DNA from 3 places in the Comamonas sp. lk genome. Region 1 is predicted to be linked to each of the others. Evidence: riboswitches for the same ligand, from Rfam matches in the RefSeq annotation. Region 1 holds a riboswitch; each other region holds the start of a gene.
The links. A riboswitch is a leader RNA that binds a small molecule or an ion and turns the genes downstream of it on or off. The one in region 1 is predicted to bind thiamine pyrophosphate.

Region 1 (10,434 bases):
GGCGCGGGCTGGAAACCGTCCAGTACGGCGGGGTTGGCAAAATCCTCGGCCACAAAGCGCCGCAGCTGCGCGGCGCGGAAGGTCTTGAAAAACCCGGTCAGTCCCAGCCGCACCATGTCCGCGTCGTAGCCGCTGACCACGGGCAGCCAGGCTTCGGCCTGTTGGCGATACGGATCATTGCGGTCAAGCAGGCGCGCAATGGCTCGGTCGATCACGGCGATGATCTCTGCCACCGTCATGGTTCGCAGATGGCGATCTGCCGCCTGCTGCACCCGATCCGCCAGCGCCCGCATCTGGGCGGCGCTCAGCACGGGAACAGAGACTTCCAGCCGCAGGTCCTCGCGTTCAAAGGGCAGCACTTGCCACTGAACCTCGTCGTCGCGTAAGCCGGGCAGATAGCCGGCCGTGATCCGCTCGATCTTCATGCGGCAGCAGCTTTCACAAACTCCTCTACGGCCAGCGAACAGCCCTTGGCGGCCGCACCCTCGGCACGGCCCAGCAGCAGAAAACCACCCTCGGCCCACAGGCCCACGTCCTCGGTCAGTATGGTGGTGACGGCGTTGTAGTTGGCCAGGTCGCAGTGCACGAGGATGCCGCGCTCGCCGGGTGCCACGTTGCGGCCGGTGACGGGCTCGACCAGGCGCGAGCGTATCCAGTGCGGCCCCGATTTGACCGAGGGCAGCACGGTGTTGCCGTCGTCATAGAACTGCGTGCTCAGCTCGGTCATGCCATACATATTGATGCAGTGACTGAGCGGCACGCCCAGCAGCTGGGACAGGTCGGCATAGAACTCCTCCAGCGGCAACTCGCGCGACTGGCCTTTGTAGCCGCCCGTGTCGAGAATGCGGCTGCCCGCAGGCAGGCGAAAGCTACGGCCCTGGGCACGCAGAGCGTCCATCACATGTACCAGGCTGAAGCTGGCACCCAGCAGTGCATAAGGTCGGTCTGTACGTTCGGATTCCTCCAGAGCCGCGCACAGCGCCGGCATGTCCAGCCCCTCAGAGCCCAGGAAATAGCGGCTGTCAGGCGTGCCGAACTCAGACTTGGCCAGCGCTAGATAATGCGCCAGCGAGGAATTGGGCATGGCTTGCTCGTCGGGGAAAAGAATGCCCATGGGCAGACGCTCCGCTCCTTGCATGAAGCGCTGTGCGAAGTTGCGCGTCATCGACAGATCGTAGACGTCGAGCAGGGGGTGGAAGTGGCGGCCGCGCGCAGCCCGACCCGTAGTGCCGCTGGTCATAAACACGCGCTCGGTGGGGGAGGCGGGCTCGCTGCGCAGCTCCATGGCCTTGAAAGCGTCAATGGGTACGGCCGGAATATCGCTCCAGGTCTTCACATTGCGCAGCGTGGCACCGCGCCGCTGGCAGAAGCTGCGAAACGGCGCATTGGATTCGAACTGATAGGCAAACAGCCGCAGGGCGAGCTGGTCGAACTGGTCGTCGGTGCAGCCATCCATGGCAATGAATGAGAGCAGGTCTGCGACCAGCGAGGCGGCCTTGTCCATGGAATTCCTTCGAGAGCTGGGACATGATGCTCCGAAGGCCCCTGGCTGTGCCGCAAGCAGGTGCGGTCACGTCAGGATGCAAGCTCTTCTTCCGCCGGAATGACCCGGATCAAGTTCTCGGGTGTGGATCTCAGCACGGCAGTGCACCCCGGAGCGGAGGGCCATCTTACCGCAGTTGCGCTGACGCCGTCGTGTACGGCGGCAAGCGCCCGAATGTCGGTCTGGCTAGGCGGGGCCGCTTTGGGCCAACGCCTGTGCCAGCAGGGCAATCGAGCGTGGCGCGCAGCCCTCGGCATCGTTGCTGATGGTCACAAAGGCGGGCTGGCCGGCACCCGTAATGCCCTGGATGGTGCGCGCCAGCAGGGCGCGGGTATGCAGGTCCTCGGAGCGGATTTCGTTGAAAGGCTCATGTTTTTTCTGCGCATCGGCGTAGCCATAGGCGCCGAAGATGCGGTTCAGGCTCCAGCGACAGACCAGGGGGCCGGGCCACAGGGCGCGCAGCATGGGTAGCTGCTGCTCTATGGGCGGCATCTTGCCGTGCAGCCCCAGGCAGAAGGTGGCTGCGTGGGCCTTGAGCGTGGCGGCCAGCGCAGGGCCCAGCAACTCGGGGTCGCGCACTTCCACGGCCACGATGACTTGCGGCCGAGCGGCCAGTGCCTGGCGCACGGCAGCCAGCATGACCCCCAGTTTGTCCAGCAACGCGCCGGGGCGGCTGAGCCAGCTCCAGGGCAGGGGGCTGAGCTGAAAGACCAGCACGCCCAGCTTTTCGCCCAGGCCTTCCAGCGTGGGCTCCACGAAATGTTCCACGGCCAGGCGCGGGTCCAGAAAGGCCGGGTTGCTCTGGCGGGGCTTGCCGTCCTCGCTGCGAACCTGGGCATCGGTGACTCCGGCCGGACATTTGACGACAAAACGAAAATCGGCATCGACCTGGGCTGCAAAAGCCGCGTATTGGCTGGCCGTCAGCGGGCGCCAGAAGGTGCGGTCCACGCAAACGGTGCGCAGCAGCGGGTGCTGGTGATAGGCGGTGAGCCCTTTTTTGGATAGCACGCTGGCGTCATAGGCGCCGTCCCAGACCAGTCCATCCCAGCCGGGATAAGACCAGGTGGATACGCCCATGCGCAGACCCGCAGGCAGTTGGGCCGCCAGCTCTGCCAGCTGCAAAGCGCTTGGCGCAAGCGCTACACCGCCGGATTTAGCCGCTGTTTTGGGCGCGGGTTTGGCATCGGCCTGTCCGGGCGCCAAGCGCGATGCGGCCGTGCCGGGCGCGGGCTGGCGCTCCGGTGGGCTGGCATCGGCAAACAAGTCATCCTGGACAGAGTCGGGCATGGTGAGTCTGATTTTAATGAAATAGACCTCAAGCCCATAGTGAGAAAGCGCGAGCAGCTATGAAATGCATAGTTTTTTCGTTTCTGTTGCATTTCAGCCGGCTTGCATGCGCAGAGGGGCGGAATGCCTATGGCACACTCATTGGCTTTCTGGGTTGAACGCCATGGGGCGGGTATCAAATGCAAAAAATCATTGGTCAGATTGCCGAAGAACTGAATGTCAAGCCGCAGCAGGTGAGTGCCGCGGTGGAGTTGCTCGATGGCGGTGCCACGGTTCCGTTTGTTGCCCGCTACCGCAAGGAAGCGACGGGCGGCCTGGACGATACGCAGCTGCGTACGCTGGACGAGCGCCTGAGCTATCTGCGCGAGCTGGCTGATCGCCGCGAGACGGTGCTCAAAGCCATTGACGAGCAAGGCAAGCTGACCGACGCATTGCGTCTGGCCATTGCCACCGCTCCCACCAAGCAGGAGCTGGAAGACATTTACCTGCCTTTCAAGCAAAAGCGCCGCACCAAGGGTCAGATTGCCAAGGAATTCGGTATCGAGCCGCTGGCCGACAAGCTGTTTGCCGACCCTAAGCTGGATCCGCACAAGGAGGCCGAAGCCTTCTGCCAACCCGCTACCACCTTGGATGACGGCAAGCCGGGCCCGGATTTCTCGAACACGTTTGCGGTGCTGGACGGCGTACGCGACATCCTGTCCGAACGCTGGGCCGAAGACCCGGCGCTGGTGCAGAAGCTGCGTGAGTGGCTGTGGGAGGAGGGCCTGATCCGCTCCAAGAAGGTGGAAGCCAAGAACGAGGACGATCCCGAAGTCTCCAAGTTCCGCGACTATTTCGAATATGACGAGCCTATCGGCCGCGTGCCCTCGCACCGTGCTTTGGCCGTTTTCCGTGGCCGGGCGCTGGAGATTCTGGAAGCCAAGCTGGTTCAGCCGCTGGAACCCGAACCCGGCCAACCCAGTCTTGCCGAAGGCAAGATTGCCCTGCATCTGGGCTGGAGCCACGCCAAGCGCGCATCGGATGACCTGCTGCGCAAATGCGTGGCCTGGACCTGGCGCGTGAAGCTGAGCCTGTCCACCGAACGCGATCTGTTCAGCCGCCTGCGTGAAGACGCTGAAAAGGTGGCCATCAAGGTGTTTGGCGACAATCTGCGTGATCTGCTGTTGGCAGCGCCTGCCGGCCAGCGTGCGGTGATCGGCCTGGACCCCGGCATTCGCACGGGCGTGAAAGTGGCCGTGGTGGACAGCACGGGCAAGCTGGTGGATACCACCACCATCTACCCGCATGAGCCGCGCCGCGACTGGGACGGTTCCTTGGCCGTGTTGGCCAAGCTGGTGGAAAAGCACAGCATCAACCTGATTGCCATCGGCAACGGCACGGCGAGCCGCGAAACGGACAAGCTGGCGGCCGATCTGATCAAGATCGCAGAAAAAGCCGACAAGAAGATCGAGAAGGTGGTGGTCAGCGAAGCCGGTGCCTCGGTGTATTCGGCCAGTGAATTTGCGGCGCTGGAAATGCCCGATATCGACGTAAGCTTGCGCGGTGCGGCATCGATTGCGCGCCGCCTGCAAGACCCGTTGGCCGAGCTGGTCAAGATCGACCCCAAGAGCATTGGCGTGGGCCAGTACCAGCACGATGTGAATCAGAGCGAGCTGGCTCGCCAGCTCGATGCCGTGGTGGAAGACTGTGTGAACTCCGTGGGCGTGGACCTGAATACGGCCTCCGCCCCGCTGCTCAACCGCGTCTCCGGCCTTTCCGGCTCGGTCGCCAAGTCGGTGGTGCGCTGGCGCGATGCCAACGGTTCCTTCAAGAATCGCAAGCAGCTGATGGACGTGGCGGGTCTGGGTGCCAAGACCTTCGAGCAGGCCGCAGGCTTTTTGCGCATTCGCGGCGGTGACAATCCGCTGGATATGACGGGTGTTCACCCTGAAACCTATGCGGTGGTCGAGCAGATCATTGTCTCCACCGGCAAGGCCGTGGACCAGCTGATGGGCCGTGGCGAGTTGCTCAAGACTTTGAAGCCCGAGCAATTTGCCAGCGAGAAATTCGGCGCTGTCACTATCAAGGACATTCTGGGCGAGTTGGAAAAGCCGGGCCGCGATCCGCGTCCGGATTTTGTGGTGGCCCGCTTCAACGAGGGCGTGGACGACATCAAGGACTTGAAGGAAGGCATGACGCTGGAAGGCACGGTGAGCAACGTGGCCCAGTTTGGTGCTTTTGTGGATCTGGGCGTGCACCAGGACGGCCTGGTCCACGTGAGTCAGATGAGTCACAAATTCATCGAAGACGCACGCGAAGTGGTCAAGACCGGCCAGATCGTCAAGGTCAAGGTGCTGGAGGTGGACGTGGCGCGCAAGCGCATCAGCCTGACCATGAAGCTGGATGCCGCACCTGCACGCAGGGATGGACCGCGCGACAACCGGTTCGAGAGCGCCGGCCGGGGCCAGGGCCAACAGCGTGGCGGCTATGCCCAGGCCCAGCGTAGCAATGAGGCAACACAGCAAAATGCCATGTCATCCGCTTTTGCCAAGTTGCAGAGCTTGAAGAAGTAAGCTCTGGTGGTTGCACCAGTCCATCCACACAGCTTGCCTCAAACGCTACGGAAATCATGAGTCTGTCACGTCCCATGGATCTGGCAGCCTTGCTCAGCTTGCCAGCTTCGCTGCCCAGCCAGCCACGCACCGTGGCTTTGCTGGCCAGCGAGCTGCGCAGACCTGAGCCCAGCCTGCGCCGACTCTGCCAGCTGTTTTCCACCGATCCGGCCCTGGCCGCTTCGGTTCTGGCGTCGGCCAATGGAGCCGGGTCTTTGATGGGGCAGAGCGTGCCCGGTGTGCCTGAAGCCTTGGTCGTCCTGCCGCAAGCCCAGTTGCGCCAGCTGGTGCATGAGGCGCTGGCAGGCCTGGGTGGACAGAACCTGCGCGGTTTCGATTTGCCGGCTTTCTGGCGCCACAGCCTTGAGACGGCCAAGCTGGCGCGAACGCTGGCTGCCACGGTCCAGAGCAATGGTTCTACAGCCTATGCATTGGGCCTGCTTCATGGTCTGGGGCAGCTGCACATCCATCGCGTTGCGCCCGAGCAGGCCGCCAAGGTCAGCGAACTGGTATCGCCCTGGGATCCTCAGCGGCCGCTGCTGGAGTCGCAGTTGTGCGGCTACGCATTCAGCCTCGTGACTGCCGGGCTGGCGCAGTCCTGGCATTTGCCTCAATTCATGGTGGATGCGCTGCAATACATGCACGCGCCGCTGACGCAAGCCCAGTTCGAACCGTTGACCGGAGTCTTGCATCTGGCTGCATGGCGGGCCAGCACCTATATACAGCGCTGGGATGAGCGCCAACTGGCGGTGTCATTCCCCTCCGAAATAGGCCTGGCCCTGGGCCTGGATATCGATATGGTGCTCAGACAAGCCTCCATCGATTGGCATGCGGTAAGCGGTGTGGATGTACAGGTGTAGGCCGTGATCGTTTGATCCGCGAGGCATCGGATGCGGGGGTGTAATTTGTTTATGCTGTGAAACAAATTCTTGCGTGGCGCTTACATCCAGAGTTACAAATTGCCACCGGTCGATGGAGCTGGCATCCCTGTGAATGAGGGTAAGTCCAAAACATTTCACCGAACTTGTATTTCCTGTTCCATAAGTCTTGGGCTGCGTGAGGTATGGGTTGTGCCAATGGCTGAACGCTGGTTGCTAGGTGGGCACTGACTTCTTTGTCCGATAAATTTGCTTACCAATACAGCTTGTTCGCTTACATTGACAGCGTAAGGAAATTGATAAAAACTATCCTTGTGTTTCTTGGAGAGTTTTACTTAATTAAAACGGTGCTCTGGGATGTTGCAGCAATCACACAGTCTGACTGGCAAGGAGAGCGTCTTGAAACCGTCCAACATCCCAGCTGACACTGGTGCCAAGGTACAGCCGGTGGCCGGCGAGACCCAGGGTTCAAGCATGTGGCCGGATTTTCTTGTCGGCCAACCCGACAAGCCGGTACGCGTGATCGTGGTGGATGATGATCTGCATATCCGCCGGGTGATGGCCCAGGAAATCATGAATGACAAGCGCACCATGGTGGTTGCCCAAGCTTCCAGTCTGCGCGAAGCCAAGAAAGTCATACGCCAGCACGAGTTTGACGTGATGCTGGTGGACCTCAATCTTGGTGACGGTAATGGGCTGGAGCTGCTGGATTTGATGAAGAGCGCCTGTCCACATGCCGAGGCTGTGGTGGTCTCTGTGGTGGAGACGGACGATCAGGTGCTCAAGGCCTTTGAATTGGGTGCTGCCGGCTATATGGTCAAGAACTCCTGGTTTGGCAATTACGCACAAGCGGTCTTGCAAGTGGCCAATGGCGGCGCCTCCATCACTCCCAATCTGGCGCGACGTCTGCTGCAGCGGTTTGACAAGACTGCGACCTCGGCAGACGCTGTGCCCCGAGCGCCTGACCCTACGCTGGACCGTCTCTCCGCGCGTGAGCGCGAGGTGCTGCGTATGGTGTCCAGCGGCTACACCAGTGCTGAAATTGGCGAACGTCTGCTGATCAGCGCCATGACAGTGAACACCCATATCAAAAATATTTACCGCAAGCTGCAAGTGCGCACCCGTGCACAGGCCGTACGCTTTGCCTCGTTGCGCGGTTTGTTCTGAGAGGGCTGAACACCATGGCCATGCAGCCGCCAAGCGATATTTGGGTGCGTTTGCTGCTGGCTTTGCTGCAATTGGCCGTTTTGATTGCCTGGGGTTTGCAGCCGCAGGCAATGCAGTCTCCGCTGCTGCTGGCGATGACCGCGCTGACGGCGCTGGCCACATTTTTTTGGCTGCTTTGGCTCTTGCCTCTGGCGTATCGCAGTATTTTGTGGCGCAGAAGGCGCAGCGTGCGCCCCTCGCGCGAGGTTCAGGCCGAGCGCCGTCGCATTGCGGCGGCCTTGCACGATGGTGTGGGCAGTCAACTGGTGCAGGCTATGCTGCTGCTGGATGAGACCCCTGGCAACGAGCATCCTGTGCAAGCCATGCTGGAGCAGTCCTTGCTGGATTTACGCTGGATTGTGGACTCCATGGATGGGCAAGGCGATGCCTTGATCATTCGCCTGGCCCGCTTTCGCCACCGCTTGCAAGCCGTGACCGAGCGCCGTGGCATGCATCTGTATTGGGAGGTCTGGGATCCGGAATTCGATGAGGCCAGTTTGGGTCGCAGGTTGCCAGCCGGGGCCATGGCCGAGCAGATCATGGCCATCTTGCAGGAAGCAGCGAGCAATGTGCTGCAGCATTCCCAAGCGACCGAACTCTGGATCACTCTGGAGCCTTTCGATCCAGCCAGCAATAAAACGCCGGGCCAGGTAGCAGTTCGAGTTGCTGCTCATTCTTTTGCCCATGCGCAACTCTCGATTCGAGACAATGGCCGTGGGCTGGAAGTTCAAACCCCGTCTGCAGGTTTGGGGCTTTCCAGCATGCGCCGACGGGCTGCGGAGATAGGTGCGCAACTACAGCTACAGCCGCGAGAGGGCGGAGGCGTTTCGGTTCTTCTGTATTGGTAGCGGTGCAGTAGCGCTGCTTGGCCTTGGGCGTCTTGTCGCACTCGCAGTGTGCCGGTCTGGCATTGGGCTGCACAATGGCGGGCATGAGTCATACACCTGCGCTTCGCATATACGCTGGCCCCAAGGCCTTGGCCCATATTCGCCAGAACGGCCTGGCGCCAGACTCCATTCGCGTGATTCCTGCTGCCGCCGGCGGGCCCAAGGGCTTGATTCTGGGGCCGCTGGATCGCTTCATCTTCGGCCAGTGGTTGCCGCAGTCGTCTCAAACCGTGGATCTGGTGGGCGCCTCCATCGGTGCCTGGCGCATGGCCACGGCCTGCCTGGAGCAGCCTACCGCTGCGTTGGAGCGGCTGGAGCGCGACTATATTGCCCAGCGCTTTGATCCTCCCCCAGGCCAGAAGCGAACTCCATCCTGGTTGGTGAGCGAACGCTTTGCGCAAAGCCTGCAAGACTTTTATGGCGGTCGGGTGAGCGAGGTGCTGACCCATCCCCGCTATCGCCTGCATGTGATCGCGGCGCGCGGTCACAAGCTGCTGGCCCGAGAATCCCGCTGGCGCACGCCGCTGGGCTATCTGGGTGCATTTGCCTGCAATGCGGTACGGCGGCCGGCTCTGGGTCATTGGCTGGAGCGGGTGGTTTTTTCCACGGCAGCAGGCGGCGCGCTGCACGCCATGCCTTTTGGAGCTGATGATCTGCGCACCCGCCAGGTGGAACTGACCTCACGTAATTTCATGGAGGCCGTGCGGGCCAGCTGTTCCATTCCCTTTGTGCTGAAGGCCGTACACGATATCGAGGGCGCTCCGCGCGGTGCGTACTGGGATGGCGGGATTACCGACTATCACATGCATCTGGATTACGCTGCCTCGCGTGCCGGAGAAGGCATTGTGCTGTATCCGCATTTTCAGAAAGCCGTGGTACCCGGCTGGCTGGACAAGAGCTTGCGCTGGCGCCACAAGCCCAGCCACTATCTGGACTCCATGGTGGTGCTGGCCCCGGATGCCGCCTGGGTGGCCGGCCTGCCGCGCGGCAAGCTGCCCGATCGGCATGATTTTCTGGATTACGGCAGCGATCACCAGGCCCGTTCCCGCGCCTGGAATGCCGCGACGGCGGCAAGTCAGCAATTGGCCGACGAGTTCGCCCAGTGGCTGGACAGGCCGGACCCCGGCTGTGTGCAGCCACTTTGAGTGGATGCATGATTTACCTTTGATAGCAGGCAGCGCCCATATTCAAAGGGTTTAATAGATTTTTCATTCATAAATGAAGACTGGTAAAGCGCGAGCAGCTCCTCTTTTGGGTGAGCTGCATCGCAGTGCTGGCATCGAGGGCTTGCACTTGGATCGAGTCGCAACTTTTTCAGGCTTGGCTACCATGTAAACCAGTTTCTGTGTCTGGCAAATCATCCATCGAGTAACGTTGATCATGTCCCAGTCTGCTACTCCCTCCACCGTTGGCGAGTCCTCCGCTTCAGGCGAAGATGCGTCGGCCGTGCCGGTCCAGGTCGGAGCCGTTGCGCCCGCCAAGCCCTATGCCGGGGCTCCGATTGAAGTGGAGGGCGATGCCTTGAGCCCGCGTTCCCGCAGCGTCCCTGCACCCTGGGGCCGCTTGGACAGGCGCGAACTTGAATCTGCGCTGCCGGGCCTGATGCAGCTGGCCGCCATGGTTCCGGCGCTGCGCCTGCTGGCCGGGCTGATGATTGCCACGCTGGTCATCGCGGCACTGTATTTCGGGCGCGAGCTGCTGATTCCGCTGGCGCTGGCCATGTTGTTTGGCTTTTTGCTGGACCCTGCCGTCTCGCGGCTCAAGCGCTGGGGCTTGCCGCGCATGGCTTCGGCGATTGTGGTTGTCGCGATTGCTCTGGCTGCGCTGGGCGGCCTGGGTATGTACTTGGGCAGCCAGGTTCAGCAGCTCAGCACCGATTTGCCGACCTATCAATCCACCATTCGAGACAAGCTGCGCAGTCTGCGCAAAAGTGCCAACATGCCCAGCGCCTGGGATGGTGTGTTCAAAACCTATAACACGGTGGAGAAAGAGATTTCCAGGCCGGAAGGCGCTGCGCCGCGGGTGCAAAAGGTCGAAATCCA
Region 2 (10,434 bases), 240 kb from region 1:
GCTGAAATGGCAGCCTTGAATTCAGGGCATTGCTGTGCTGCGGTAGCGGTGTCATGTTCGTACAAGGAAACCAGGCGCTACTGGCAATGCTCACGCCATAGCCCGGCTTTGCGCGCCCTGGCTTCAGTTTGGGCAAATGCGTACTGACCACGCTCCTGAGGGCTTTGCGCGTCAGAATCGGCCTGGTTCCACTTGGCCATACCCTGTGTGAGCAATGCCAGCCCTATATCCAGCGTCTTCTGGGGTCCTGGAGCTTCGTCCGGCTTGATCCAGACGGAGCAGATTCGGTGATTTTCATGCTGATTGCCGTTGCAGCGCAGCTCGGCTTGCTTCATGTAGGCGAGTTGGCTGAGTGCTTCACGGGCGCGGTTGGCGAACCGCTGATTGCGCTCAGGCGTATCAAGGCCCTGCAGTCTTACCTGTATCTCCTCATACTGCCCTGCGTCCCCGCAGCGGGCAGTCAGAGTGCGGCCGTCCGAGATGGCGATGACGAGGCAAGTGAGTGTGGCTGCGAGCATGGGCGGACGGCGCAATTGAAGTTTCTATCCTGCCCATGATAGGAGCACGCGAAGAAGCCAGCAGAATTTGACCAGACCGGGTTTTGATGAATGTGGCTTTGGCCGCAGCGTCGGACAAAAAAGCCTGCTACTGAAAAAGTAGCAGGCTTTTTACGTATGCTGGACGGACAGCAGGATGCTGCCGCCTGCGGCTGGGGTCAGCCGCCGCGCGTGACGGGTACTTGGGCGTCCTGGCCGTAGCTGCCGTACTTGCCCAGCTCCCACTTGGCGATGGCGTTGCGGTGCACTTCATCGGGGCCGTCGGCAAAGCGCAAGGTACGGGCGTTCGCATAGGCGTAGGCCAGAGGGAAGTCGTCACACATGCCGCCGCCGCCATGTACTTGCATGGCCCAGTCGATGACCTGACAGGCCATGCTGGGGGCGACCACCTTGATCATGGCGATTTCGGTACGGGCGACCTTGTTGCCGGCCACATCCATCAGCCATGCGGCTTTCAGCGTCAGCAGGCGGGCCATGTCGATCTTGCAGCGGGCTTCGGCAATGCGTTCCTGCGTCACCGTCTGCTGGGCCACGGTCTTGCCAAAAGCAGTGCGCGAGGAGGCGCGCTTGCACATCAACTCCAGTGCTCGCTCGGCCAAGCCGATCAGGCGCATGCAGTGGTGGATGCGACCTGGGCCGAGGCGACCTTGGGCAATTTCAAAGCCGCGTCCCTCGCCCAGCAGGATGTTGGACACGGGCACGCGCACATTGTCGAAATACATCTCTACGTGGCCATGGGGGGCATCGTCGTAGCCGAACACATTCAAGGGGCGCACGATGCGTATGCCCTTGGCGTCTGCCGGTACCAGCACCATGCTTTGCTGCGAGTGCTTGGCCGCTTCAGGGTCGGTCTTGCCCATGGTGACAAACACAGAGCAGCGTGGATCGGCGGCGCCGGAAATCCACCACTTGTGGCCGTTGATGACGTATTCGTCGCCCTGGCGCTCGATGCGTGTGCCGATGTTGGTGGCATCGCTGGAGGCGACGTCGGGTTCCGTCATGGCGAAGGCCGAGCGGATCTTGCCTTCCAGCAAGGGCTTGAGCCAGCGCTCTTTATTGGCTTCATCGCCGTAGCGGGCGATGGTTTCCATATTCCCGGTGTCGGGAGCCGAGCAATTGAAAACCTCTGAGGCCCATGGCACACGGCCCATGATTTCTGCCAGCGGTGCGTATTCCTGATTGGTCAGGCCTGCGCCGTGATAGCCCGAGGCTTCGGCACTGTCCACGGGCAAAAACAGATTCCACAAACCGGCAGCCTGGGCTTTAGGTTTGAGCTTTTCAATGGTCTGCAGCGCAGTCCAGCGCTTGCCCGCCGCCGTGTTGGCCGCCAGCTCCTCCGAGTAGTCTTTTTCGGAGGTATAGATATGCTCATCCATGAACTTGAGCAGACGTTGCTGCAAATCCTTGGTCTTGGGTGAGTAGTCGAAATCCATGAATGCTCCTTTTGTTGTTGGAGGTTGAAGTGGCGTGGTGGTGGAAAAAATCAGCTTCGCTGTGCAAATGACCAGGCCAGCTCGGCCATGGGGCGGGCCGTGTCGCCCGAAGCCTTGGCCTGGGCGCTGGAGGCCGTGCCAGCTTCGACGCGCTTGGCAATGCCTTGCAAGATGGCGGCAATGCGGAACATGTTGTAGGCCAGGTAGAAATTCCAGTCCTGGTGCAGCGCCGCCACATCGGCCACGCCAGCGCGCTGGCAGTAGCGCTGTATGTATTCCTTCTCGCTGGGAATGCCCAGCGCGGCGATATCCAGGCCGGCAATGCCCCGACCCAGGGCGGTGGGGATGTGCCAGCTCATGCAGTGGTAGCTGAAATCGGCCAGCGGGTGGCCCAAGGTCGACAGCTCCCAGTCGAGTACGGCAATCACGCGTGGCTCGGTAGGGTGGAACATCAGGTTGTCCAGGCGGTAGTCGCCGTGAACGATGGAGACTTGGCTCTCGTCCTTGGCGCTGGCAGGCATGTGGGCCGGCAGCCATTGCATGAGTTTGTCCATCTCGGGGATGGGCTGGGTGACGGAGGCCACATACTGCTTGCTCCAGCGCCCGATCTGGCGCTCGAAGTAATTGCCGCTCTTGCCGTAGTCGGCTAGGCCGCGTTCGGCAAATTTCACGCTGTGCAGTGCCGCAATCACGCGGTTCATTTCGTCATAGATCGCAGCGCGTTCGGCAGGCGTCATGCCGGGCAGAGACTGATCCCAGAGCACGCGGCCCTGCATGAACTCCATGATGTAGAAGGCGCGGCCGATGATGGCTTCGTCCTCGCACAGCGCATACATATGGGGCACGGGCACATCGCTGTCCGCCAGGCCTTTCATTACCCGGTACTCGCGCTCTATGGCATGGGCCGAGGGCAGCAGCTTGGCGACGGGGCCCGGCTTGGCGCGCATCACATAGTTCTTGCCGGGCGTGATCAGCTTGTAGGTGGGGTTGGATTGCCCGCCATTGAACATCTCCACCTGCAGCGGCCCTTCAAAGCCCTCCACATGCTGGCTCAGCCAGGTGCTCAGTGCCGCCGTATCGAAAGTATGTTGCTCGGTGACTGGGCGGGTGCCGACAAAATGATCAAAAGTGCTCATGGGCATTCAGTCCTGTGTTTTTTGAAGTGGTTCGGCCATGCGGCAGCCGCGGCCGCTGGCAAAGCGGGCGCCGGGAAGGCTGCTTGGAAAAAGAGGACGGCGCGGAGCTGCGATAAAGAGCAGCTGCGCCTGGCCGGTGACAGACTTGGTGCAGCGGCGGTGCCGGCTGCTCAAGTCAGAGAGAGAAAAGAGGGATGCGCCACAGATCGGTGCTGTGAGACTGCGGCGCTGCCTGCCGGACGGCAGGTGTGGTGAAGATTTCAGTTGTCCGTGTCGGCAATGCGCAGCAAGGTATCGCGATCGCGCACCACCAGACCGCCCGGCTCGATGCGAATCACTTCCTCGCGTTCCATGGATTTGAGTTCCTGGTTCACGCGCTGGCGTGAGGCGCCCAGCAGCTGTGCCAGCTCTTCCTGTGCCAGATGCAGACCGATGCGCACCTCGCTGCTGTCCGAGAGACTGGTCACGCCATAGCTGCGAGTCAGGTGCAGCAATTGCTTGGCCAGGCGTGCACGCAGCGGCAAGGTGTTGAGATCTTCCACCAGGCCGTAGAGCTGGCGTACGCGGCGAGCATTGAGGCGCAAAATGGCTTCGGAGAACTCCACATGCAGCGCCAGAATGCGCTTGAAGTCGGGCTTGGAGACGCACAGCAGCGTGGTCTCGCCATGTGCATATGCATCGTGCGTGCGCTTGTCGCCATCCAGAATTGCCACATCGCCAAACCAGATACCCGGCTCCACATAGGTCAGCGTGATCTGCTTGCCCGTGATGGAGGTGGAGCTGACCCGCACCGCGCCCTTGGCGCAGGCGATCCATTCCTCCGGCGGTTCGCCGCGTGCGCAGATGAGCGAGCCATCTTTGTATCGTTTGACGTAGGCGCATCGAAGAATGTCGTGACGCAGCGAAGGTGAGAGGGAAGAAAACCAGCGACCTGAGTTGATCGCTTCACGTTCTTCGATAGTAAGAATCGGGTCGTCCATGGCCTGTCTTATGTGTGACTGAATACCGGCCCATTGTCGCGTGTGGGACCGGCTGTGATGGGGTCGTCCGCCTCAGGGTTGTCACCTGTGCGTCCATACCTGCTGCAAGCAGGGCTTGCGTCGCTTCGGAAAATGCGTAAGCCCTGCAGTATGCGTGCTCCAAGCCAGAAAAAAGCCCGCAGATATCGCGTGCATTCATGAGCGATTCATGAGCTAGCGTGTCTGATACCGCAGGCTCAGGCCGAGAGCGCCACGGCGGTGCAGCTTATGGCATCCGCATGGCTTGCGAGCCATGGTTTGTGGTTTACACAAAAAAATAGCTGCTAGCGCTTATGGAATATGCGCCGGCAGCTATTGATTTGGGAGTTGGAAGCCTCAGGTCGTGGCTTGCATGCGCTCCATCAGATGCTGTGCCGTGGCTTCCGGGTCGGGGGCATTGACCAGCGCCCGCACCACGGCGATCGAACCCACGCCTGTGGCGCGCACGGCAGGGAACAGATCGGCCGAAATGCCGCCAATGGCCACCAGCGGGTATTGCTGCATCAGGCGCACATAGGCGGCCAGGCGCGACAGGCCTTGCGGAGCCGTGGCCATTTTCTTGAGTGTGGTGGGAAACACCGCACCCAGGGCGATATAGCTGGGTTGCACGGCGTGGGCACGCACCATTTCGGCGTAGCCGTGGGTGGAGACACCAAAGCGTGTGCCCGAGCGGCGAATGGTTTCGAGGTCGGCCTTGGCAATGATGTCCAGGTCTTCCTGGCCCACATGAATGCCGTAGGCACCTGCCTCTAGCGCGGCCTGCCAGTGGTCGTTGATGAACAGCAAGGCGCCCGTGCCCTGCACGGCTGCAACGGCGGCTTTCACTTCGCGCAGCACGGCGGCCTGGTCGTCAGACTTGAAACGCAGCTGTACCGTAGGCACTCCGGCGCGGGCCATGCGGCCCACCCATTCGGCAGTCGGCAGCACGCCATACAGGCCTAGCGCGCGGGGGCAGCTGGCATAGGCCAGGGTCGGATCGGCGCCGGACAGACCGAAGTCGCGCGAATCATCGGGCCAGTGCGTGGCGTCGAACTGGCCGCTGCGCTCGCCCTGGCGCTGCCAGGCCTGGGCCAATGTCTCAGCATCCACGGCAATAAAGCCCAGCGCGCTGCAGGCTTGCAGAGCCGCCAGGTAGGCGGGTTCCTGGCGCAGGGCGGCCGGCATGGGTTGAGGCGTCAGCTCGACCGAGTTGGCATCGTGGTGCAGTCGCGCGCCAAAGCTCTCGCTATGCCGGGCCATGATGCCTTGCGCCATGGCCTTGATTTCGGAGGCGTTCATGCTTATTCCTGATGCCAGAAGGGCGTGCCCAGCACCGGCGTGCTGGGTTGAGCGGCGGTCTGCTCGGCCATGGCGCCGGCGCGGTAGGCGGCGTGACCGGCATTGACGGCATCCGAGAACGCGCCGGCCATGGCCACGGGGTCTTCAGACAAGGCAACGGCGGTGTTGAGCAGCACGGCGTCATAGCCCCATTCCATCACCGAGCAGGCGTGGGAGGGACGGCCCAGGCCGGCATCCACAATCAGTGGCACCTTGAGGCGCTCGCGCAGCATCTGCATGGCATAGGGATTGACAGGGCCACGGCCCGTGCCAATGGGCGCGGCCCAGGGCATGACGGCCTGGCAGCCCACGTCCACCAGCTTCTGGCACAGCACCAGATCGTAGGTGGTGTAGGGCAGAACCTGGAAACCGTCCTTGATCAGGATGGAGGCTGCTTCGACCAGATTGAGCGTATCGGGCTGCAGCGTGTAGTCGTCGCCGATCAGCTCCAGCTTGATCCAGGGGGTGTCGAACACCTCGCGCGCCATCTGGGCCGTGGTCACGGCTTCCTGGATCGTCATGCAGCCGGCTGTGTTGGGCAGCACGGGCACGTTGAGTTTGCGCAGCAGCTCCCAGAAGCTGGCACCGGTTTCGGCTGCGTTGCTGCCCTGGCGGCGCAGCGAGGCGGTGACCATGGCCGGCTTGGAACGGGCCACGGCCGCTTCCAGAATCGCCGGCGAGGGGTAACGCGAAGTGCCCAGCAGTAATCGGCTTTCAAAACGCTGGCCGTACAGAACCAGGGCGTCGTCGTTGGTTTTTGTATTCATGATTTGTCTTTATCTTGGATCTGCAAGCCACTGCACAGGCATGGCCTGAGTGAGAGGCCCTGGGCAAGCGCTGCAGCGCAGCGACTCTGGCGAACTTTTTTCAACCGCCAGTGACTGGGGAGATGACTTCCATCTTGTCGCCATCATGAAGTGCCAGCGCCTCGTAGCGGGCCTTGGGCACAAAAAGGGTGTTGACGGCCACGGCAAACGGCGGTGTGGCCTGCAGTTTTTCCAGCGCATAGGCCACGGTGGCCGCTGCGGGCAGTTCATGGGGATGCTGGTTGATGGTGATTTTCATGGCGGTCATCGGAGTCAATGCATTCTTTTCTAAGGCAGGGCGCAAAGTTACGCCTTGTGGCTCAAATTCTTGTGTATGCCCAGGTTGTTTGTGCTGTGCACCAAAGTCAGGGCTGGTGTGACAGGCGTTCAGCTGCGGTGTACGGCGACCTCAAATTCGCGGGCCAGCGGTGAATCGTTGTGGTCCACCAGTTCAAGCACCACATCCAGCATGGCGGGCGAGATCATGAAGCCGTGGCGGTACAGACCGTTGACTTCCATGACACGCGGGGCCAGCAGGCGCACGGCGGGCAGATTATCGGGCAGGGTGGGGCGGCACTGGGTGGCAATCTCCACAATCCGGCCCTCGGCAAAGCCGGGGTGCACGGTGTAGGCGGCAGAGAGCAGCTCTAACGTCGAGCGCACGCTGGCGGGCGACATATCGTCCGACTCGATCTCGGTCGCACCGATCACGAACAGATGGTCCTCTTTGGGGGCGATATAGATGGGGTAGCGCGGGTGAATCAAGCGCGTGGGGCGCTGCAGCGTCACCTCTGGCGCGTGGATGCGCACCACCTCGCCGCGTATGCCGCGCAGGTCTTTCCACTGCGAGCGGGCACCCAGGCCACGGCAGTCAAAGACAAAATCGGGCTGACCGGCCGTGCCGGGCGCAAAGTCCGACAGCTCGCGCGGCGCATGCCAGTGCAGCTTCACATCCAGCTCGGTCAGGGTTGGCAGCAGAGCGGCCATCAACTGGCGATTGTCCAGCTGTCCTTCGCCGGGCAGGTACACGGCCTGGCTGAAACGGTTTTGCAGCGCAGGTTCGCAGTCTTGCAGCGCAGCGCCGGTCTTTTCTTCCATGGCCGGCAGGCTGGGGTTGATGCGGCGATTTTTCTCCAGCAGGCCAAAAAAGCGGGCTGCATCGGCCTGATCCTGGCGGTGCCAGAGGATGAGCGTGCCGTTTTGCTGAAAGAACACCGGTTGCTGCAGCCGGGCCAGCAGCTCGGGCCAGCGCTTCAAGGCATGTTGGCCCATGCGCACCACGCCGGGTTCGGTAATGGCCGACTCGGCCAGCGGCGCCAGCATGGCGGCCGCAACGCGGGCGGCAGCACCATCGCCTTCGGGGCCGTGGGCGTCGTACAGATCGATGCGGTGGCCGCGCAGAGCCAGCGCCAGGGACAGCAGCCGGCCCATGAGGCCGCCGCCCACAATGGCGACGTGTGAAGAAGCTTGAAGCAATGACATGTGCGGTTCGTATTCTTTCAATCGATACGCACATGGAGCGGGGGCAGGTGGGAATGAGGCAGTCCTGCATGGCAACCATGTGCAGGACAAAACGCGGATGTGGAACGCGCTGACTCTGAAACTCCCCACGCCAGCATGACCTGGATCGGGTGCAGGGGGCCGGTGTAGGCCCCAGGGTGTTTCTCAGTCCGCACCAAGTTTGCAAACACTTTGAATGGTTTGCAGACCGCGTGGGACACCCCTGTTTCGTCCGTGTGAGCAGATTAAAGCACAACCGGCGACATCGGGCATGGAGCACGCGCATGGGCGATAATTTTTCCCCATGACCGCGCCAAACACTGAACCTACCGTATCCACCTTCCCATCCACTGCGGCTCCTCAAGCCTCCACAGGCCGCAAGCGCTATGCGCGCGTGCTCTCCATTGCCGGTTCGGACAGTGGTGGCGGTGCCGGCATCCAGGCCGATCTGAAAACTTGCAGCGCCCTGGGCTGCTACGGCATGACGGCAATTACCGCCATCACCGTGCAAAACACGCTGGGCGTGACTGGTATTCACGGCATTCCGCTCGCTACCGTACGTGACCAGATCGATGCCGTGGTTCAGGACATTGGCGTGGATGCCGTCAAGATCGGCATGCTGGCCACGCCCGAGGTGGTGAGCGTGGTGGCCGATGCCATTCGCCGCCACCAGATCAAGAACGTGGTGCTGGACCCGGTGATGGTGGCCACCAGCGGCGACCGCCTGATCGCGCCCGAGACTGCCCAGGTGCTGGTCAGGGAGATTTTCCCGCTGGCCAGCGTCATCACACCCAATCTGGACGAGGCCGCCATGCTGCTGGGCCGGGGCATTGGCGGTATCGACGATCTGGATGCGGCGGTGGCCGATCTGCTGGCCATGGGGGCACCGGCCGTGCTGCTCAAGGGCGGCCATCTGCCCGGCGATCTGGTCATGGATGTGCTGGGCCGTCAGGGTCAGGCCGCCAGCGACTATCTGCGCCTGCAATCGCAGCGCATCGCGACCCATAACGGCCATGGCACGGGCTGCACGCTGTCTTCGGCGATTGCCTCCTTCCTGGCCCAGGGCCTGGCTCTGGAGCAGGCCGTGACCGAAGCGCGCCGCTATATTCTGGGCGCGATTGCTGCCGGCGCCGATGTCTACACCGGCCACGGCCATGGTCCGCTCAACCATGGCTATGCACCACGCGCGCAGCTGATTGTTTGAGCCTCAACGGCCTTAGCAAGCCAAAGGCCTGCAGATGCAGGCCTTGGTTTTTTAGCTCGAGGGCGTTACCAGCCCCAGACCAGATTGCCGGCCACCCAGCCGCTGGCGCCGTTGCTGCGCTGCACCTGCACCCAGCCACCCTGCTTTTTGAGGGTGCGCAGCACATCGCCTTGCTCCAGCCTGGCCACGCGGCGGTGGTTCTGGCCTGGGCCGGCCCGCAGATTGGCCGTAGGGGCCGTGACCACCATATGTGCGGCTTTGCCGGTGATGCCTTGATGGACCCAGCCCAGCGTGGCTTCGTTGTCCTTGACCCGCAGCCATGAGCCCTGGTGCTTGATGACCTGCAGCGGATAGCCTTTGCTCAGCTCCCAGCGCACGGGAGCGCGCGTACTGGGGGTGGCACGTACATTGGCAGTACTGCCTTTGATGCTCACGAATTCCTGAGCCTGGGCCGCGGCCGGCGCCAAGGTGGTGGTGAGGGCGGCCAAAGCCATGGCGCCAGCGGCTATCCAGCGAGGGGCACGGTGGTGATTGCAAAGCACGGAGCAGTGTTTCCTTTCAAGAAAGTATCAAAATGCGTTGTACCTGGCGTCAGATCAGTGGGTGTTGCTATAGTTCCTGCAGAAAGCTGACAGCTTGAAAGGAATCTTCATGCCATTGCCTTATATGCGTTCCACCCTCACTGCTGTGCTGGGCCTGTCGGTACTGCTGGCTACGGGGCTGGCGGCCAGTCAAAGCGCTACGGCATCCAAAGCCATGGCGCCACCGGTCTTGGCTGGCGATGGGCAAAACGGCAGCAACCAGGCCTTGGGTCCAGCGCTGCTGGCCGCGGCCGACAAAGGGGATGCAGCTGCGGTGCGGGATCTGCTGGCGCGTGGTGCGCCCGTGAATGCGCAAGATGCGCAGGGAAGCACGCCGCTGCTGCGGGCCACGGCGGGCAACCATATAGCAGTGGCACGCTCGCTGCTGCTGCACGGGGCCGATGTCAATCTCAAGAACCAGCAGCAAGACAGCGCCTATATGCTGGCCGGTGCCCAGGGGCGGCTGGAGATTGTGCGCATGGCTCTCTCCTACGGGGCTGATCTCAAAAGCCTGAACCGCTATGGCGGCACGGCGCTGATTCCAGCCTGCGAACGCGGCCATGTGGAAACCGCCCAGGCCTTGATCGCAGCCGGTGTGAACGTGGATCACGTCAACCGTCTGGGCTGGACCTGCCTGATGGAAGCCGTGGTGCTGGCCGATGGCGGGCCCGCCCATCAGGCCATCATCAGCTCGCTGATTGCCGCCGGGGCCGATCTGAATCTGCCGGACAAGGAGGGCGTGACGGCCTTGGCCCACGCGCGCCAGCGCGGCCAGCGCGAGGTGGTGCAACTGCTGCAGGCGGCAGGTGCGAAGTGATTTTGAGGTGAAACAAGCTTGCAGCGCTTGATGCGTAAGCGCTGAAAGCTCTTTAATTGATAGT
Region 3 (10,434 bases), 1.7 Mb from region 1:
CCCAGGCCGTGGCTGCTGCAGCCCAGACCGTACTGACCCATACGGGCGGAGCGCCTGACCTGGTTCTCTACTGCGCAGGCCACTACCGGCCCCTGCGCGCCACGGAGTTCGACCTGGCCGAGATGCAGCGCCACCTGGCCGTGAACTATGGCGGCGCGCTGCACCTGCTGGACGCCGTGCTGCCCATGCTGCTGGCAGTTGGCAAGGGCCATCTGGCCCTGGTCGGCTCGGTGGCCGGCTATCGCGGGCTGCCCATGTCCCTGGCCTACGGACCAACCAAGGCGGCGCTCAACAACCTGGCGGAAAACCTCTATCTGGATCTGCACAGCCTGGGCCTGGGCGTGTCCATCATCAACCCCGGCTTTGTCGATACGCCGCTGACGGCGCAAAACAGCTTCAGCATGCCGGCCCTGATCGGTGCCGACGAGGCGGCCCAGCACATGCTGCAAGGCTGGGCCCAGGGGCGCTTCGAGATGAATTTTCCGCGCCGCTTCACGCGCTGGATGCGATTGCTGCGCTGCCTGCCCGACGCCTGGTATTTTTCGGCTGTACGCCGCATCACAGGAAGCTGATGTCCGAGTTGTTTCACTGCATAAGCTGCGGCTAAAGGGCCGCCGCACACAAGAATAGGCGATCAACAAAGCCTCGCGTGATCCAAATATTGAAGAGGGCTGAATTGGGCAAACCAGCCGTCACTGACAGACAGCGACCTGCATAAATGGGGTCATCTGGAAAGGCGAGATAAGTGTCCGCATGGGTCGTTTGGCTGCGCTCTCGCATAAATCGAATGTTGACCTCAAACTCTGAATCACCTCTTCACAAAGCAAAAAGCGCAGACCTCGTCTGCGCTTTTTATTTGATAGCTACCAGTGCTTGATATATAAGCGCTTCAGCCCTATTTCACCTTGAATCAACGCGCCGTGGTGTCGGTCGATGCATTGACGATGGGGATGTAGAAATCGCCACCGGCCTTGTTGAACTCCTGGGCCTTGGCCTGCATGCCTACGGCAATGCCTTGCTCGGCGGCCACGCCTTGCTGCTTGGCGAAGTCACGCACTTCCTGCGTAATCTTCATGGAGCAGAACTTGGGGCCGCACATGCTGCAAAAGTGCGCCACCTTGGCGCTGTCCTTGGGCAGGGTTTCGTCGTGGAAGGCACGGGCGGTGTCGGGGTCCAGGCCCAGGTTGAACTGGTCTTCCCAACGGAAGTCAAAACGCGCCTGGCTCAGGGCATCGTCGCGTGAGCGGGCGCCCGGATGGCCCTTGGCCACATCGGCTGCGTGGGCCGCAATCTTGTAGGCAATGATGCCTTGCTTGACGTCGTCGCGGTCAGGCAGACCCAGGTGCTCCTTGGGCGTGACGTAGCACAGCATGGCCGTACCCATCCAGCCGATCATGGCCGCGCCGATGGCGGAGGCGATATGGTCGTAGCCGGGGGCGATGTCTATGGTCAGCGGGCCCAGCGTGTAGAACGGGGCCTCATGGCAGTGCTTGAGCTGCTCGGTCATATTGGCCTGGATCATGTGCATGGGCACATGGCCCGGGCCTTCGATCATGGTCTGCACATCGTGCTTCCAGGCGATCTGCGTCAGCTCGCCCAGGGTCTTGAGTTCGGCAAACTGGGCTTCGTCATTGGCGTCCGATGCGCAGCCGGGACGCAGGCCATCGCCCAGCGAGAAGCTCACGTCGTACTGCTTCATGATGTCGCAGATGTCTTCGAAGTGCTCGTACAGAAAGCTTTCGCGGTGGTGGGCCATGCACCACTTGGCCATGATGGAGCCGCCGCGCGAAACGATGCCGGTACGGCGCTGGGCCGTGAGATGGATATAGGCCAGGCGCACGCCGGAGTGGATGGTGAAGTAGTCCACGCCCTGCTCGGCCTGCTCGACCAGGGTGTCGCGGAAGATTTCCCAAGTCAGGTCTTCGGCAATGCCGCCGACTTTCTCCAGCGCCTGATAGATGGGCACGGTGCCGATGGGCACGGGCGAGTTGCGCACGATCCAGTCACGCGTGGTGTGGATGTTCTTGCCCGTGGACAGGTCCATGACGTTGTCCGCGCCCCAGCGGATCGCCCAGACCAGCTTTTCAACTTCTTCCTCGATGCTGGAAGTGACGGCGGAGTTGCCGATATTGGCGTTGATCTTGACCTTGAAGTTGCGGCCTATGGCCATGGGCTCGACTTCGGGGTGGTTGATGTTGGCGGGAATGATGGCGCGGCCGCGGGCCACTTCGTCGCGCACAAATTCGGGGGTGATGATCTTGGGGATGGCTGCACCCAGGCTGTTGCCTGCCAGGCGCGCTTCACGCGCCGCGTCCTGCTGGTACTCGGCCATCCATTCACGGCGGCCGTTCTCGCGCAAGGCCACGTACTCCATCTCGGGCGTGATGATGCCTTTGCGCGCGTAATGCATCTGGGTCACGTTGGCACCGCTTTTGGCGCGGCGCGGCTGGCGCTGCAGGGCGGCGGCCTCGGCACGCAGTTGGTCCACACGTCGGTCTTCTTCGCCACGCTTGCCACCATCATCCAGCGCCACGCGCTGGCGGCCCACGTAGTATTCGCTGTCGCCACGCGCATCAATCCAGCCACCGCGCACGCTGGCAAGGCCCTTGCGCACGTCGATGGTGGCAGACGGATCGGTATAGGCGCCGGAGGTGTCATACACGCTGACCAGCTCGCCATTGGTCAGTGCGATATCGCGCACCGGCACGCGCAAGCCGCTATGCAGCTGACCTGGCAGATAGCTCTTGACGGAGGCAGGAAACGGTTCCAGCGACTGGGCCAGCAGGTCGGCAAAACGGCTCGCATCCGGGGCGTTGCCAGCAGCAGGGGTGAAGATGGAATCGGGGGCGTTCATGTCAGTCTCCTCAAAGCGTGTGAATTCATCAAACGCTCCGTGGAGTGCCGGCCCTGCTCTGATCTGGTGGATGCCGGCTTGCTGCCATCAACCACCTGCACCTGGGTGAAACCTGGGCGCTGGTTGGCCAGTGCCTTAATTTCACCACCGGAATTTTTGGATTCCGGCCATGGCCGACGCGTCCCGTGGTCAGTCCATAAAAGACAAAACCCCAGTGCGCGAGGCGCCTGGGGTGTGCTGTGCCGCATGGTTCAAAGGTGCGGCGCTTGAAAAGCAGCCTTGCCTGTCATCCATCGGCCCCGCTTCAGGGTCCCGCTCTTCTTCCGCCGGTATGAACCGGATCAAGTTCGTCGGGTTAACCTTGATAGAGCCGTCTTTCGACAGATCCACTTCTGGTCTCTCAGCGCTTTCGCACACCCCGGAGCAGCAGCCAGTATAGGCGAGGTTTTTGGCAGGTCAAGCCCCGCACAAACCCGTTGCAACAGCTGTGACCGCACTGTGCTCAATCAAAAACCCTGCAGCGTGAGCCATTCGCCGCCGGGCGCACGGCTGGCGCGCCACTGGTTGATGGAAGCCGATGGATCCTCATACCCCAGCGCAATGCCAAAAGCGATCTGATAGCCGGCGGGCAGCGCCAGCTGCTCTATCAGCATGTCGTTGTACAAGCGCCAGAAACCCTGGGCGCAGGTGGCCAGACCTTGCTCCACCGCCAGCAACATGAAGGATTGCAGATAAATGCCCAGGTCCACCCACTGCGCATAGCCCATGCGCTCTTCCACCGCCACGAAAACACCCACCGGGGCGCCGAACATCTGGCTGTTCTTGGCCAGCTGCTGCAGACGGGCGGCCTTGTCCTCGCGGCCAATCCCGATGGCGCGATACAGATCTTCGCCATTGTCAAAACGGCGACTGCGATACGGCTCCCACAGACCGGGCGGATAGGACAGACCGGGGCGCGATACCGGCTCGGTCTGGCTGGCCTTGGTGCCAAGCGCCTGCAGCGCATCACCGCCCACGGCCGTCACCCGCCAGGGCTGCATATTGCCGCCCGACGGGGCTTGCGCCGCCGTCTCCAGCAGCTGGCGCACGGTCGCTGCGTCCACAGCGCGGGGAAGAAAAGCACGCACCGAGCGGCGCTGCTGCAGCAAATTTTCCATGGTCATCACTCAATCACCTGTCTTCATCCGTCAAAAGATTGCGCCGCAGTGTATGCGGCTCAGGCAATTGCTCCTGTACCGCAGGCAACAGCCCGCAAACGCCCTGGTGCCGCAAGCAACAGCTCATCACTTGACTGCGCCTGAGCCGTGCTTGCCCTAATGGCATCGCACTGCCGGCCTGCCACCATGCAGCCTGCTTGCACCCACGATGGTGGGTGCAAGCGCCCCGGTAAGCCCTGTCCGTCCGACATTTGCAGGAGATGCATTTAATGAGTGGTTCTGCTTTTTCTTCGCTACGCAAATCATGGCCCCAAGCCTCCACCTTGATGCTGGCCCTGGGCCTGGCCTTTGGAGCCGGCGCGGTTCACGCCCAGGACAAGGTGCGCATAGGCTTTATCACCGACATGTCGGGCTTGTACTCCGATGTGGACGGCAAGGGCGGCGCACTGGCCGTGCAGATGGCGGTGGACGACTACGGCGGCAAGCTGCTGGGCAAACCGGTTGAAGTGCTGACGGCAGACCATCAGAACAAGGCCGATATTGCGGCCAGCAAGGCCCGCGAGTGGTTTGACACCCAGGGCATGAACATGCTGATTGGCGGCACCACCTCCAGCGCCGGCCTGGCCATGGGCAAGGTGGCCGACGAAAAAAAGCGCGTTTACATCATCAACGGTGCGGGCTCTTCGGCCCTGACCAATGAGCAGTGCAGCCCTTATTTTGTGCACTACGCCTATGACACCGTGGCCCTGGCCAAGGGCACGGGCAAGGCCGTGGTGGAGCTGGGCGGCAAGAGCTGGTTTTTTCTGACCGCCGACTATGCCTTCGGTCACGCGCTGGAAGCCGATACCACCCGCGTCATCAACGCCTCTGGCGGCAAGGTGCTGGGCAGCGTCAAGCACCCGCTGAACACGGCGGACTTCTCCTCCTTCCTGCTACAGGCCCAGAATTCCAAGGCCCAGATTCTGGGGCTGGCCAATGCCGGTGGCGACACCATCAACGCCATCAAGTCGGCGCGTGAATTTGGCCTGACCAAGAACATGAAGCTGGCCGGCCTGCTGCTGTTCAGCTCCGACATTCACAGCCTGGGTCTGAAGGCCACCGAAGGGCTGATGTTTACCGACAGCTGGCACTGGGACCTGAACCCGGAAAGCCGCAAGTTCTCCGACCGCTTCTTTGCCAAGTTCAAGAAGATGCCGACCTCGCTGCAAGCGGCCAATTACTCGGCCGCCATGCAGTACCTGAAACTAGCAGAGCGTCTGGGCACGCTGGATGCAGACAAGATCATGGCCGGCTTCAAGGCCACGCCGCTGTCCGACTTCTACGCCAAGGGCGTGGTGCGCCCCGACGGCCGCTATGCCCACGATATGTATCTGCTGCAGGTCAAGGCTCCGGCCGAATCGAAAAAAGCCTGGGATTACTTCAAGGTGGCCAAGACCTTGCCCGCAGACCAGGTCTTCACCACCAAGGAAGAAAGCAAATGCGCGCTGTGGAAATAAGGCCGCGTTGAGTCCAAGGCAAGCCGGGCGCAGCGCCCGGCTTTTTTACGCCCGGCCGTAACTATATAAACAGCATCACTCACCGCTTTATTGATAAAGGCTGCAGACGAATTCAATCAAAACCGCGCAGCTCGCACCAGTCGGTCACAGGTGCACGGGTGGACCGCCACTGATTGACGGGTGCCGTCTTGTCCTCATAGCCCAGCGCCATGCCAAAGGCGATCTGGTAGCCCTGGGGCAGCGCCAGCTGACGGGCCACAAAATCGCCATAGTTGCGCCAGAAGCCCTGGGCGCAGGTCGCAAGCCCTTTTTGCGTGGACAGCAACATCAGCGACTGCAGATAAAGCCCCAGATCCACCCACTGCGCATGCACCATGCGCTCTTCCACGGCGACAAAAATGCCTACCGGTGCACCAAACATCTGGGCATTGCGGGCCAGCTGCATCAGGCGGCCGCGCTTGTCCTCGCGCGGCAACTGGAGTGCTTGGTATAGCTGCTCGCCATTATCGAAGCGGCGGCTGCGGTACGGCTCCCACAGCTGGGCCGGGTAGACCAGGGCGGGATCCGGGTTGGGCACGGCCGTGGCCATGGCGGCGCGCAAGTCGCTCAGGCTTTGGCCTGTCAGCGCGATCACGCGCCAGGGTTGCAGATTGCCACCCGATGCCGCCTGGCCTGCAGCAGCCAGCAAGGTCTTGACCAGCGCGCCATCGACGGTCTGCGGCAAGAACGCGCGCACCGAATGGCGCTGCTGCAATGCCTGTTCCACATTCATCATGCTTGAGTCCGGGGTTGAAACCAGGCCCAGTCTCAGACCCAGCGACCGGCCCGCCGCCCCTCAAATCAACTAATGGCAAGCACTGAGCCGCATCCATCGCCCCATGAAAAAAGCCGGAGGATTCCGGCTTTTGCTATTGAATACGCAGCTGACAGCGCTTGAATGACAAGCGCTTGAAGGCTATTTACCCATGATCTGATCGATCTTGTCCTTCTGGAAGGCCTGGGGGCGCTCCGACTCGCAGGGCATGCAATCCGACACCTTGCCCTGAATCGACAGCTTCTCGATCGCCGCCCACAGCAGCGCTATCTGCTTTTCATGGCAGGCAGCACCTTCGGACAGGCCGCGCATGGCCAGAGCCACGGGGTCCACTTCCGAGGTAATGCCATAGGCGGAAAAGCCCGATTTATCCGCCTCGCCCGCAGCGGCTGCCGCCTCGGAAGCCGGCGCAGCCTTGGATGCGGCATCGGTCTCGACCACGTCAGTCACATCGGCGCTGTGGCCGTTCTTGCTGGCAATGATGCGCGCCGGAATGCCCACGGCGGTTGCGCCGGCCGGCACGGGCTTGATGACCACGGCATTGCTGCCGATCTTGGCACCATCACCGACCTCGAAACCGCCCAGCACCTTGGCGCCCGCGCTGACCACCACGTTCTTGCCCAGCGTGGGGTGGCGCTTGCTGCCTTTGTACAGCGAGGTGCCGCCCAGCGTAACGCCGTGATAAATCGTGCAGCCGTCGCCCACCACGGCGGTTTCGCCGATCACCACGCCCATGCCGTGGTCAATGAAGACCTGTTTGCCGATCACGGCCCCGGGATGGATTTCAATGCCCGTGAACCAGCGGCCCATATGGGAGATGAAACGGCCCAGCCATTTGAAGCCATGCGTCCAGCACCAGTGCGCGGGTCGCTGCAGCCAGATGGCATGCAAGCCCGGGTAACAGGTGATGACCTCCCAGGTGCTGCGGGCCGCAGGATCGCGGTCGAGAATGCACTGGATGTCGGAGCGCAGGCGAGCAAGCATCAAAAGCTTATAAGGTAAAGATTGACAGGGATGCTCAGTCTAGCGGCTTGGCGGCTGCGCCTTCAGCATGGCTTTGGCAACACCGCGAAGAATATGGATTTCTTCCTGGGTCAGCTGCGCGCGATTGAAAAGCTGGTTAAGCCGGGGCATGAGCTTCTTGGGCGCCGCCGGGTCCAGAAAGCCGATATGGGCCAGTGCCTGCTCCCAGTGGCCCAGCATGCCCTGGACCTGGGCCATGTCGGCCCGGTTCACCTCGGGCGTGATCTCTGCCTGCGGAAAACCGCCCAGCGCCAGACGCCACTCATAGGCCACGACCTGAATCGCCGAACCCAGATTGAGCGAGCCGAACTTGGGATTGGACGGAATGGACAGGGCCACATCGCAGCGGTACACATCCTCGTTGCTCATGCCAAAGCGCTCGCAGCCAAACAGAAAGGCCACGCCCTTCTGGTTGCAGGCAACGCCCGGCGTGACGGCGTTATCGGTCAAATCGCCATCAACCGAGGGTTCAGAGCGCGTATCCAGCTCGCCTTTCAATAGCATCTCGAAATGCTGGCGCGGCGTGCGCGTGGGCGGGCCAAAGTCGCGCGGCGTCATGGCCGTGGCGCACATGTGGCTGATGCCATCCAGGGCTTCCTCCAGCGTCTCGACCACGCGGGCCTGGTTGAGCACATCCAGCGCGCCGCTGGCCCGCTGAATGGTTTCTTCCTTGCGCAGCACATTGGCCCAGCGCGGGCGCACCAGCACCAGATCATCAAAATCCATGGTCTTGAGCGCGCGAGCTGCAGCGCCCACATTGCCGGCATGGCTGGTTTCAATCAATACGAATCGGGTTTTCATCAAGACTAAAGGCCCCACTTGTGGCCCAGATAAGACGGTGACCTCGCGCAAGCGGCTCTCTCTGGTACGCAGGAATAGAGCACCCTAGAAGGCCCACAAAACAGCGGGCCGAGCAACACAAAAAACGCAGGCTGGTTAGAATTGCGCCTATTGTCGCCGCCCCGCATCGCCGGTCGCGGCTTTTTACGTTCTTACCCGCGTCGAGCAGTCCTGTTTTCCTGGCTGCTGCGCCAACGCAATCACAATTTATGTCGAACTCCCTGCACCCCATGCTCAACGTGGCCATCAAGGCTGCTCGCGCCGCTGGCGCCCTCATCAACCGTGCCGCACTAGATGTGGAATCGGTGCGCGTTGCGCAAAAGCAGGTAAACGACTTTGTGACCGAGGTAGACCAGGCCTCCGAGCGCGCCATCATCGAGACGCTGCTCACCGCCTATCCCCAACACTCCATCCTGGCCGAAGAATCGGGCAACGAACACGGCACCAAGGGTTCGGACTATGTCTGGATCATTGACCCCCTGGACGGCACGACCAACTTCATCCACGGCTTCCCCGTGTACTGCGTGAGCATCGCTCTGGCCTACAAGGGCAAGATCGAGCAGGCCGTGGTGTACGACCCCAGCCGCAACGACCTGTTCACCGCCACCCGTGGCCGTGGCGCCTACCTGAACGAGCGCCGCATCCGCGTCTCCAAGCGCAGCCAGCTCAAGGACTGCCTGATCTCCACCGGCTTCCCCTTCCGCCGTGGCGACAACTTCAAGCAATACATGAACATGCTGGGCGATGTGATGCAACGCACGGCTGCCGTGCGTCGCCCCGGCGCCGCCGCTCTGGATCTGGCCTATGTGGCTGCCGGGTTCTCCGACGGCTTCTTTGAATCCGGCCTGTCCATCTGGGACGTGGCTGCAGGTTCGCTGCTGGTCAGCGAAGCCGGCGGTCTGGTGGGCAACTTCACCGGCGAAGCCGACTTCCTGGAACAAAAGGAATGCATGGCTGCCAACCCCCGCATTTACGGCGCCCTGATCCCCGTGATCGGCAAGTACAGCAAGTTCGCCACCGCCGGTGAAAAGGCCGACGTGCGCCAAGCCATCGACAGCGGTACCGACGAGGAATCTGCCCAGGCAGACCAGTCCGACGCTGAATAAGCAGCTCTGACAAGATAAAAAAGCGGTCGCCCCACGGCTGCGGAGAGAGCCCGATCCGGTGGATCGGGCTCTTTTTTTGCCTGTGCTCATGGGGCGCCTCCACACAAATCACAAATTCAGGCGCAAGAATTTCGGCCAATGCAGGCATTGGTAGACATTCATGACTGATTTTTTCAGCCAGCACTGGTCGCTGGCAATCGACTGGATTTCGGGCCGGGTGGTGGTTCCCGTGGTCAACGCCCTGGATGTGGCCCAGGCCGCAGGCAATCCGCGCGAGATTGCCGAAGCGGTGTTGATTTCGGCACTGCAGCTGTTTCTCATCGCCTGCGTGATGCGGCCGCTGGAGAGCTTGATCCCGGCGGAGCGCTGGGCCCAGCGCCGCCACACCACGGTAGACCGCAATATGACGCTGCTCATGCTGCTGGGCCTGTTTCCGCTGTTCAGTTTTCTGATCCTGATGCCCGTGGCCCATATGCTGGGCGGCGGCCCCGCCACCGAGGAAGCCAGCGGCCTCAAGGCCTGGCTGCCCTGGTTCGAGAACCATCCCTATCTGCTGTTTGCCCTGTACTACGTGATCTACGACCTCACGTATTACTGGATGCACCGCGCCCAACATGTCATTCCCTGGTGGTGGGCCATGCACAGCATGCACCACAGCCAGCGCCAGATGAGCTGCTGGAGCAATGACCGCAGCCACTATCTGGACGGTGTGCTGCAAAGCTTTGTCCTGGCCGCCGTGGGGCTGCTCATGGGTGTGGAGCCTTCGGAATTTGCGCTGCTGGGCCTGATCAGCGAACTGGTGCAAAACTTCTCGCACGCCAATGTGGCGCTGCGCCTGGGCTGGGTCGGCAAGATAGGTGAGCGCCTTTTCGTTGGCCCGCGCTTTCACCGCAACCACCATATGCTGCGTGATGCCGACAGACCCGAGCGCCACAACTGCAACTTCGGCCAGGTTCTGCCCTGGTGGGATCAGCTGTTTGGCACGGCCCTCTATCACCACGAGGCTCTGCGCCCCACGGGCGTAAGCGACCCCGAAGTCGATGCCGACAACGAGCGCGGTCTGATTGCCATGCAGTGGTACACCTTGCGCCGCTTCTGGGGTGCTTTCAGCTGCCGCGCGGGCTGGCGACTGGGCGATGTCTCC

Region 2: linked by a shared signal. The riboswitch ahead of EAO39_RS10725 (FAD-dependent oxidoreductase) and the one ahead of EAO39_RS09595 (long-chain fatty acid--CoA ligase) in region 1 are both predicted to bind thiamine pyrophosphate.
Region 3: linked by a shared signal. The riboswitch ahead of thiC (phosphomethylpyrimidine synthase ThiC) and the one ahead of EAO39_RS09595 (long-chain fatty acid--CoA ligase) in region 1 are both predicted to bind thiamine pyrophosphate.

What each region holds. Positions count from the first base shown of each region.
Region 1 is NZ_UOOB01000001.1:2,073,508-2,083,941, forward strand. It holds gene EAO39_RS09590 (acyl-CoA reductase) at 1-425, opposite strand, end outside; gene EAO39_RS09595 (long-chain fatty acid--CoA ligase) at 422-1,504, opposite strand; TPP riboswitch at 1,574-1,665, opposite strand; gene EAO39_RS09600 (DUF72 domain-containing protein) at 1,730-2,830, opposite strand; gene EAO39_RS09605 (Tex family protein) at 3,010-5,382, shown strand; gene EAO39_RS09610 (HDOD domain-containing protein) at 5,439-6,281, shown strand; gene EAO39_RS09615 (response regulator transcription factor) at 6,774-7,466, shown strand; gene EAO39_RS09620 (ATP-binding protein) at 7,481-8,353, shown strand; gene EAO39_RS09625 (patatin-like phospholipase family protein) at 8,437-9,537, shown strand; gene EAO39_RS09630 (AI-2E family transporter) at 9,956-10,434, shown strand, end outside.
Region 2 is NZ_UOOB01000001.1:2,313,718-2,324,151, forward strand. It holds gene EAO39_RS10690 (thermonuclease family protein) at 78-518, opposite strand; gene EAO39_RS10695 (acyl-CoA dehydrogenase family protein) at 716-1,990, opposite strand; gene EAO39_RS10700 (phosphotransferase) at 2,041-3,126, opposite strand; gene EAO39_RS10705 (Crp/Fnr family transcriptional regulator) at 3,387-4,106, opposite strand; gene EAO39_RS10710 (thiamine phosphate synthase) at 4,482-5,423, opposite strand; gene EAO39_RS10715 (thiazole synthase) at 5,426-6,229, opposite strand; gene thiS (sulfur carrier protein ThiS) at 6,330-6,527, opposite strand; gene EAO39_RS10725 (FAD-dependent oxidoreductase) at 6,656-7,750, opposite strand; TPP riboswitch at 7,856-8,003, opposite strand; gene thiD (bifunctional hydroxymethylpyrimidine kinase/phosphomethylpyrimidine kinase) at 8,073-8,972, shown strand; gene EAO39_RS10735 (SH3 domain-containing protein) at 9,038-9,466, opposite strand; gene EAO39_RS10740 (ankyrin repeat domain-containing protein) at 9,729-10,370, shown strand.
Region 3 is NZ_UOOB01000001.1:3,818,780-3,829,213, forward strand. It holds gene EAO39_RS17440 (SDR family NAD(P)-dependent oxidoreductase) at 1-572, shown strand, start outside; gene thiC (phosphomethylpyrimidine synthase ThiC) at 911-2,854, opposite strand; TPP riboswitch at 3,156-3,285, opposite strand; gene EAO39_RS17450 (nitroreductase) at 3,361-4,017, opposite strand; gene EAO39_RS17455 (ABC transporter substrate-binding protein) at 4,338-5,507, shown strand; gene EAO39_RS17460 (nitroreductase) at 5,620-6,279, opposite strand; gene cysE (serine O-acetyltransferase) at 6,463-7,305, opposite strand; gene EAO39_RS17470 (RNA methyltransferase) at 7,345-8,145, opposite strand; gene EAO39_RS17475 (inositol monophosphatase family protein) at 8,394-9,290, shown strand; gene EAO39_RS17480 (sterol desaturase family protein) at 9,451-10,434, shown strand, end outside.